4 regions of the Pseudoalteromonas sp. SG43-4 genome follow, and region 1 is predicted to be linked to each of the others. Evidence: predicted binding sites of a transcription regulator. Region 1 holds the regulator's gene; each other region holds the start of a gene.

What was found. Region 1 encodes sigma-54, which starts transcription at its own class of promoters, with help from an activator protein. Its sites were predicted from a motif close to GTTGGCACGNNNNTNGNNT; they were not measured.
Region 2: H5160_RS06340 (flagellar basal body rod protein FlgF) is a predicted target of sigma-54. The motif match lies at 1,089-1,107, and genes of this name have one in related genera.
Region 3: H5160_RS15600 (diacylglycerol kinase family protein) is a predicted target of sigma-54. The motif match lies at 1,368-1,386, and genes of this name have one in related genera.
Region 4: fliE (flagellar hook-basal body complex protein FliE) is a predicted target of sigma-54. The motif match lies at 862-880, and genes of this name have one in related genera.

The regions. Positions count from the first base shown of each region.
Region 1 covers NZ_JACJFB010000002.1:285,019-287,226, reverse strand. The annotation lists gene lptB (LPS export ABC transporter ATP-binding protein) at 1-466, shown strand, start outside; gene H5160_RS03305 (RNA polymerase factor sigma-54) at 536-2,035, shown strand; gene hpf (ribosome hibernation promoting factor) at 2,062-2,208, shown strand, end outside.
Region 2 covers NZ_JACJFB010000005.1:11,661-13,868, reverse strand. The annotation lists gene flgG (flagellar basal-body rod protein FlgG) at 1-287, opposite strand, end outside; gene H5160_RS06340 (flagellar basal body rod protein FlgF) at 309-1,052, opposite strand; gene flgE (flagellar hook protein FlgE) at 1,210-2,208, opposite strand, start outside.
Region 3 covers NZ_JACJFB010000017.1:23,800-26,007, reverse strand. The annotation lists gene H5160_RS15605 (DMT family transporter) at 1-192, shown strand, start outside; gene H5160_RS15600 (diacylglycerol kinase family protein) at 230-1,099, opposite strand; gene H5160_RS15595 (hypothetical protein) at 1,424-1,564, shown strand; tRNA gene H5160_RS15590 (tRNA-Ser) at 1,783-1,873, shown strand; tRNA gene H5160_RS15585 (tRNA-Ser) at 1,925-2,017, shown strand.
Region 4 covers NZ_JACJFB010000005.1:31,262-33,469, reverse strand. The annotation lists gene fliF (flagellar basal-body MS-ring/collar protein FliF) at 1-469, opposite strand, end outside; gene fliE (flagellar hook-basal body complex protein FliE) at 490-822, opposite strand; gene H5160_RS06420 (sigma-54 dependent transcriptional regulator) at 979-2,208, opposite strand, start outside.

The sequences.
Region 1 (2,208 bases):
ATCGATTTTTAGAAAGCTGACTGTTTATCAAAACTTAATGGCCATTTTAGAAACGCGCAAGGAACTAAATAAACAAGCCAGAGAAGACACGCTCAATAACTTATTAGATGAATTTAGCATACAACACATTCGTGATAGCCAAGGTATGGCATTATCGGGGGGAGAACGTCGTCGTGTAGAAATAGCACGAGCGCTGGCAGCAGATCCTAAATTTATATTACTGGATGAACCGTTTGCCGGTGTTGACCCTATTTCGGTATTAGATATAAAGAAAATAATAGAACATCTTAAAAATCGTGGGATTGGTGTATTAATTACCGACCATAACGTAAGAGAGACCCTTGATGTTTGTGAAAAAGCCTACATTGTTTCTCATGGGGAGCTGATTGCATCAGGTACTCCAGAACACGTATTAAATGATAAAACAGTACGCGATGTTTACTTAGGCGAGCAATTTAGGCTGTAACATTTACGCCATGTCTTTAAGCATCTGCTAGTATTAATTATAACAACATAAAAGGATTGTTAGAGATACATGAGGCAATCACTACAGCTGCGCATGGGCCAGCAACTTACAATGACTCCACAGTTGCAACAAGCTATTCGTTTGTTGCAACTCAGTACATTGGATCTCCAGCAAGAAATACAAGAAGCTCTCGACAGTAATCCACTATTAGAGGTTGAAGAGGCAGACTATTCCGAAGACGCTGCTGGTAAAAACGAGCAAAAAGCTGATACCGATGACATAACTGTTAGCGCATCTGCTGATGATGCTCCGAGCGAATACGAACAAGATACTGGTGAAGCACTTGCAAAAGACACGCTAAGTGACGACATGGCTATGGATGTCAGTTGGGATGAGTACATGAGTGCAGCTCCTGCAGCCTCATCAGGTCCAATGCCTGAAGACGAATCAATATACCAAGGCGCCTCTACTGAAACGCTCCATGAGTATTTAATGTGGCAATTACAACTAACGCCATTTAGCCCTACAGACGAAGCTATTGCTATTGCTATTGTAGAAGCTGTCGATGATTCAGGTATTTTAACACTAAGCTGCGAAGAGATTTTAGAAAGCTTTAATCAAGAAAACGAAGATGATAACGAAGTCGAACTTGATGAAATTGAAGCGGTATTAAAACGCATCCAACTGTTTGATCCTGTTGGTATTGCTGCACGTAGTTTACAAGAGTGTTTGTGTATTCAGCTTAATCAATTTGATAAAGAAACACCTTATATTAATGAAACGAAAATGATTTTAACCGAGCATATTGATCTATTAGCAGCTCGCGACTATCGTACATTAATGAAAAAAACTAAGCTCAAAGAAGAAGAGCTTAAAGAAGTAATGACACTAATACATACTCTCAACCCAAAACCTGCAGATACTATTGTAAGGGAAGAATCTGAGTATGTTATTCCTGATGTGTCAGTTAAAAAAATTAAAGGCCGCTGGGTTGTCGAATTAAACCCAGATAGCATGCCTAAAATTCGTGTTAATAGCCAATACGCGGCAATGTCTCGCACTGTAAAATCAAGTGGCGACAGCCAGTTTATTCGCTCACATTTACAAGAAGCTAAATGGTTTATTAAAAGCTTAGAAAGTAGAAACGACACGCTATTAAAAGTTACTAATTGTATTGTTAAGCAACAACAAGGCTTTTTTGAACATGGCCCTGAAGCCATGAAACCAATGGTTTTAAATGATGTTGCTGAAATGGTAGAAATGCACGAATCGACAATTTCTCGCGTAACTACTCAAAAGTACATGCATACACCCCGTGGTATATTTGAGCTTAAATATTTTTTCTCAAGCCATGTAAGTACTGAAAACGGTGGTGAATGTTCATCTACAGCAATACGTGCGCTTATCCGAAAATTAATCGCAGCAGAAAACTCAGCAAAACCATTGAGTGATAGCAAAATAGCGGATATATTGGCTGAGCAAGGAATTAAAGTAGCGAGACGTACAATCGCAAAATACCGCGAATCTCTTGCTATTCCACCGTCAAATCAGCGTAAAAGTCTGATTTAAGACGCTAAACTAAGAGGGTAATGCTTATGCAACTAAACTTAACTGGTCGTCACGTAGAATTAACCGATTCACTAAGAGACTATATTAATACTAAATTTGCGAAGCTTGAAAGACACTCTGATCATATTAATAATGTTCATGTCATTCTCGATGTAGAAAAATTAAATCAAAAA
Region 2 (2,208 bases), on a different contig from region 1:
ATCCAATCTAGTGAGTTTTCGGTGGTCAACATGTTGCCTTGCGTAAACTCTTTTTGGTTAGCTACAACTTTAGCACCCGCACCTAACATTAAGCCCGACGGCATTTCGGTATCTTGCGATGAACGACCACCTGGTTGATTAATATTTTGATAAAGTAAATCTTCAAATATAGCGCGGCTTTTTTTGTAACCTACGGTACTGGCATTCGCTAAATTATTTGAGATAACCGATATATCGGTTTGTTGAGCGTCTAGCCCCGTTTTACTGATCCACAATGCTGGATTCATAATCGTGTCCTCACTTTAAAGTTAAACTATGCGTAATAACTGATCTTGACGCTCGTCAATTTCTTCAGCTGTTTTCATTAATTTCACTTGTAATTCAAATTGGCGCTGGTGGCTTATCATGTCGACCATTTCGTGAACCGGATTCACATTCGACATTTCAAGCGAACCACTTAAAACTTTTACATTGGCAGAGGTATCTACTGTTACATTTGCTTTTGGTCTAAATAAACCGTCGTTACCTTTTTCGAGCTGTGAGCTATTTGCTTCAACAACTCTAAGCGTGTCGATTTCTTCTAAAAAGTTAGCAGGAGCGCCTTGTGGTCGAACTTGAATAGCGCCATCTTGGCTAAACCCTATTTTTTCGACTGGGACGGGTAAAATAACAGGTCCCCCTTCGCCAATAACTTGACGACCGTGGCTGGTTACGAGCATGCCTTGAGCAGTAATGTTTAACGTACCCACTTTTGTGTAAGCTTCATTACCGGAGGCATCTTGCACAGCAAGCCATGCGTTATCGCTCATTGCGATATCTAAGTCTCGCCCGGTTTGAACAATGCCACCCGATACCATGTTAGAACCCGGACGCTCTTGCATTGAAAATACACGTGTAGGCAAACCTTCGCCAAACGCTTGCATAGAACGCGCCTGCGCAAAGTCAGCTTTAAAACCCGTTGTATTTGCATTTGCCAAATTATTGGCTTTTAAAGCAAGCCCTTGTAGGCTTTGCTTAGCGCCAGAGGCCGCAATGTAGACCATTTTGTCCATAGTATCGACTCACATAAAAAATCTCTGAACTTACAAATGCAAAATAGATGCCAGATTAAATTTGACGCAACATTGAGAGGTATTTAGAAGGGCTTGCAAAGAGGACTTATAAAAAAGGCTGCAAAAATGCAGCCTAATATATTTAATGGGGTTTAGCTTATCGAATCTGCAAAATACTTTGCTGAATAGTTGAGTTAACTTCAAGCGCACGTGAGTTTGCTTGGTAATTACGCTGTGCAGTAATTAAGTCTACAAGCTCGTTTGTAAGATTAGTATTTGATTGCTCAAGGGCTGATGAGTTAATTCCACCAAACGTACCCGAACCGGCTTCACCCGCTACAGGTTCACCTGAATCAATACTTTGCTTCCAGCTTGTATCACCCACTTGTGATAACCCTTGTGAGTTAGGAAAACGCACCATAGCCACTTGCCCTAGGAATGTTGAGTCACCGTTACTGTAAGAAGCGACAATTTTACCGTCTGTTCCTATATCAATTCCGGCTAAACGACCTACTGTTGAGCCATCTTGATCGAGTGCTTTTACTTCAAAACCACTTGAATACTGAGTTGGGATACGTCCAGCCGTGTTATTTTCATCGCGCCAGTTAAGCTCAATACCAGTACCTGGGAAAGTTGCACCATTGTCTAGTAATGTTGATAAACCAGCACCAGAACCCGCTGGTAGTAATATTTCATCAAAAGTAGTTGTATTTGTATTTGCCACACCACCTGTTGTTGATGGTAAACCACTTGAGTCAAAACCTAGGGTGGTCAGTGGTGTATAAGGTGTCGTTGTTTGTTCTCCACCAGTTGTGCCATCAACTACTTTGCCATCGAGAGTTGCATATACTTTCCAACTGTTATCTATACCACCTGCTGCGGCATCATCTTCTTTGGCAAAAAAGTATTGTAAAATGTGAGGTTCACCTAGTGAATCATATACTGTTGTTGACGTAGATGAGTTATAAGTACCACTGGATGTAGGGTCAAAATCTAGACCTGTTGGATCCGCCGTTGCATCTAAGTTAAACGACAAAAATACATTTTCGGTTGCGCGAGGAGAACCAGACGAATCAGGGATTTGAATTGGATCAGTTGTGCTCAAACTTACCGACGTTGTATCACCTGTAGATGAGTCAACAGGGAATGCTTGTAA
Region 3 (2,208 bases), on a different contig from region 1:
GTTATTGTTTTATTCCCATTAGTGGCAGTAACACTGAGTAGCTTTTTTGAAGGCTTTGAATGGCACGCAAATACCTTTGCAGGATTTAGCCTAGTGCTATTAGGTAACGCCATTGTGCTTACCCCAACAAAACGAATTAACGCCTTTTTAGCTAATAGAGCAGTAGCTAAAAGTGGCTCCGTCCCCAGTTAGACGCGTTATTAACGCAACTAACACAAAAGCGCCTACCCTACTGTAGGCGCTTTTTTATTGGCATATGAAAAAGTAAAGCCTGCCCATGCACACTAATAACGGCTGGAGTTTTACCTACCAGTTCACCATCTGCTTCAATCAATAACCCTTCAGTTTTTATAGAAGCTGTATTTAAGCGACTGTAGTTAAGATTTTTTATATGCTGATGGCGCTTAAAAAATAACTTCATAAAGCTTATTACATTATAAAAAAGCCCACCCGTTCGCATTTGATAACACTCAAGCAACCCATCAGTTAAATCTGCTTTTGGCGCTATTTCTAGACCACCACCAAAGTACTTATGATTAGCAAATACGGTAATTAAATTTTGATACTGCTGAGCATCGTTATTAAACGTACCTTGTAACTGCTGAGCTTGATAATAAAATAGCTCTTTAATGCTCGTCCAACTGTAATCAAAAGATGAAAAACTAGCTTTAGCATTAATAGCTTTAACTACATGAGCATCAAACCCTACCCCTGCAATATTAATAAAATAGCGGCTATTAATTTTTCCTACATCAATTGCTGTCGGTGTATTAAATAATGCCTTTCGCCAATCATCTTCTTTGCAATTAAACCCTCTCGAGAAATCATTACCTGTACCGCAAGGCAATAATGCTAACGTACAGCTACTCCCTATTAACGCATTAACCGCCAAGCTCAATGTACCGTCTCCGCCAAGTACAACTACTTTGGTAAATTTACTCAGTAGCAACCTTATTTGAGCGCAGTCATCGTCAAAGCTTCCCGTTGTAGTAAATATACAATAAGAAAAGCTGCCTTTTTTACAGATATTTTTAAGCCATGCCAATGATTTTTGGCTCTGTTTTTTGATACTTGGTTTAATAATTATAAGTAGTGACAAGCTTTTGTTTCCAGCAATGTATTTTAGAGTGAGATAACAAACGTTTAATTAAATTTTTTTAATCTGAATAAATAATCAAAAAACATTGTATAAAATGCATAAAAATAAATTAAAAAACCAAAAACCCCAACATCAAGGGGTTAAAACCAACCGTCATATAAATAGCTATGCAAAAACAGTAATGCAACTTACTGAATCGCATATTAATAAAATCAATTCAGATTAGTTTAACTAATCCCTCAGGCTCAATTTTTATCGTTGTATTTTTAATCAAACAACGTGCAAAATGCACGCGATTTCAACAGATACGACCGGAGCAAAATAATGAAACCAATTAATACATTAAATCAAACAGCAGTAGCGCAAGTAGCCGTTAAACCAACTAACCGTAAAGCAAGAATGTTAGCTAAACTTAACACGATTGGTAAAAGACTAGCACTTAGCGGTGCAGCTCAATATAAATAATCACCCAACCATGATTATTTTTCGGTGCAGCGAACACTCAACCACTAAATGAAGTCACTTATTTAGCTCCCATTGTTTGCTGCAACCTATTTATTTTATTAAAAATTGCCTTAATTTCCCCTTATTTACAAAAAAAACCTCATTTACGTATATTTTTTAGGCAAACAGTCATTTTGCTATTTACACAGCGGTATCACCTAAGTATTATTCTGCGTCACGGAGAGATGGCAGAGTGGTCGAATGCACCGGTCTTGAAAACCGGCATGGGTTTATAGCCCATCTAGGGTTCAAATCCCTATCTCTCCACCATATTTTAATTGGTGGCTTTTTTTATTCCATCAATACAACCGGTTATGCGTTGGAGAGGTGTCCGAGTGGCCGAAGGAGCTCCCCTGCTAAGGGAGTATAGAGTTTGTAGCTCTATCGAGGGTTCGAATCCCTCCCTCTCCACCATACTTAATTTAAACCACTTAATTGTGGTTTTTTTGTGCCTAAAATTTAACACCGATACTAAATTGGGAGGGTGAGAACACTCGACATGGTTCGACAAAATGTCTGGAATATTTTAGGCCGCTGCAAGCGTCGCGCAGCGATTGATTACATGGATGTAAGCAAGTCTATCCCTCCCTCTGGACCATACGTAA
Region 4 (2,208 bases), on a different contig from region 1:
ATTGCTGTTCACGACCATGTTTTAAACGTTCACGCTCCAAGCGTTGGCTTACACCAAAGCCCATATCTTGCATAATTATGTCAGAGCCAGATGCAGGGCCTTGCTCTAACCCTTCGCGGGTCATTAGCAATTTAATGTTTTGGTATTCGCTTTCATCAACCGATACAACATTGCCATCTAGTTGGTATTCAATTTTTTGCGCATCTAAAAAGTCTAATGTTTGAATAAGTTCTTCTGTTTGCATTTTGCCTAACGGGCGCATATCTGGCTGACGAGCCCAAATAATAATAAAAATCGCGATAGCTAAACAAATAGCCAATGCTATAACCAATGTTACTTGGCGCAATACATCAACACCATTTAAAGCACTTAAGTAGCCTGACTTTTGTTCTTGTTGATCATCACCACCACTTTGGTCAATACCGCCACCAGCAAGTGCTAGGTCTGTAGATTGGTTAGATTGCGCCACAATAATTCTCCACTACCTAATTAAACAGGCATGTTCATGATTTCTTTATAAGCTTCAACAAGTTTATTACGAACCTGTACTGTAGCCTCAAAAGCAACTGACGATTTTTGAGAAGCAATCATCGCCTCAGCAAGGGATACACTTCGATCCCCCATCTCAACCGCTGTTACTTTTTGCGCGGCATCTTGTTGTAATCCGTGCACTGAATTTATTGCATCACTTAGCATGTCGCCAAATTGTGCTGTAGAAGTAGACTGCACCTGAGTTGGCAGTTTATTAGTTTGATTATTACGGCCGGCTTCTAAAGCCATTGATTGCATTTCTTGAAATACAGCACTGTTTTGAATTTTCATAATTTATCTCTGACACGCAGTGAACTCTTATAAGTAATAAAGCACAAAGCATGCCAAATAATTAATCATTAAAATACAATGGGTTAACTTTAATTTGTGTGAGTCAGAGTTTTGACAACCCTAAGCTCGCAGCGCAAACTTAGGGTTTATAGGAGGTTATGCAGGAAGTGAAATACCTAAATCGCGCATTTGCGCTAGTTTATAACGTAAAGTTCGTGGGCTTATACCCAACGTTTCAGCAACGTCTTTACGCTTACCTTGGCAACGTGCAAGGGTTTCTAAAATAATACGATGCTCTTTGTCTTTAAGCTCATCTTTATAGCTACCGGTATCTGCCGCTAGCAAACCTTGATTAGGCTCATCCTCAGCATGCAATTTTTCATCATAATATGCAGAGCTTAACGTGCTTTTATCAACACCTTTATCTGCATGAGCTAATTCTGTTGGCGATACGGTTTGCGCCGGTGCCAATGAAGGCTCCATAACAAAGTTATTAGATACTAAGTTTTCGATAAAAATAGCATGCTCGTTTATTGTATCGCCACTTCGCAGTATAAGTGCACGCTGTATAACGTTATCAAGTTCGCGCACATTACCAGGCCACGCGTGAGCCAGTAACTTTTGCTCGGCAGCTTTATCTAAATACGCCATAGGCTCCTTGCTTTTACTTATATGGCGCTCAATTAAATGCTTAGCCAATACAATAATATCGCCAGGGCGTTGGCACAATGGACGCCACATAAGTGGAAAAACATTAAGCCTGTAATATAAATCTTCTCTAAACTGATTTTCAGACACGGCTTCTTTTAAATCACGATTACTGGTTGCCAAAATACGTACATCGAGCTGAATTGTTTTACGCCCCCCTAAACGCTCTACTTCACGTTCTTGCAGTACGCGTAAAAGTTTAGCTTGTAGTCCTAAGTCCATTTCAGTAATTTCATCAAGTAAAATAGTACCGCCTTGTGCTTGCTCAAACTTACCCGGACATGCTTGAATCGCCCCCGTAAAAGCCCCTTTTTCGTAACCAAATAACGTGGCTTCGAGCATATTTTCAGGAATAGCCGCGCAGTTAATCGCTACAAATGGCTCATTACATCGGCTCGACTTATCATGAATATAACGCGCAAGTACTTCCTTACCCGAACCACTTGGGCCAAGTACCATTACACTTGCATCAGAGCGTGCTACTTTACTTGCAAGCTCCAATAATTGAATACTAGTTGGATCAGCAACAACGGGGCCGTCGGTTTCTTTTGCTTTTTCAGGCAAATAACGGCTCACCATATTTAACAGCACTTCAGGTGCAAATGGTTTTGCCATGTAGTCAATTGCACCTAGGCGCATGGCCTCTACCGCATCGTCAATTGTGGCATACGCCGTCAT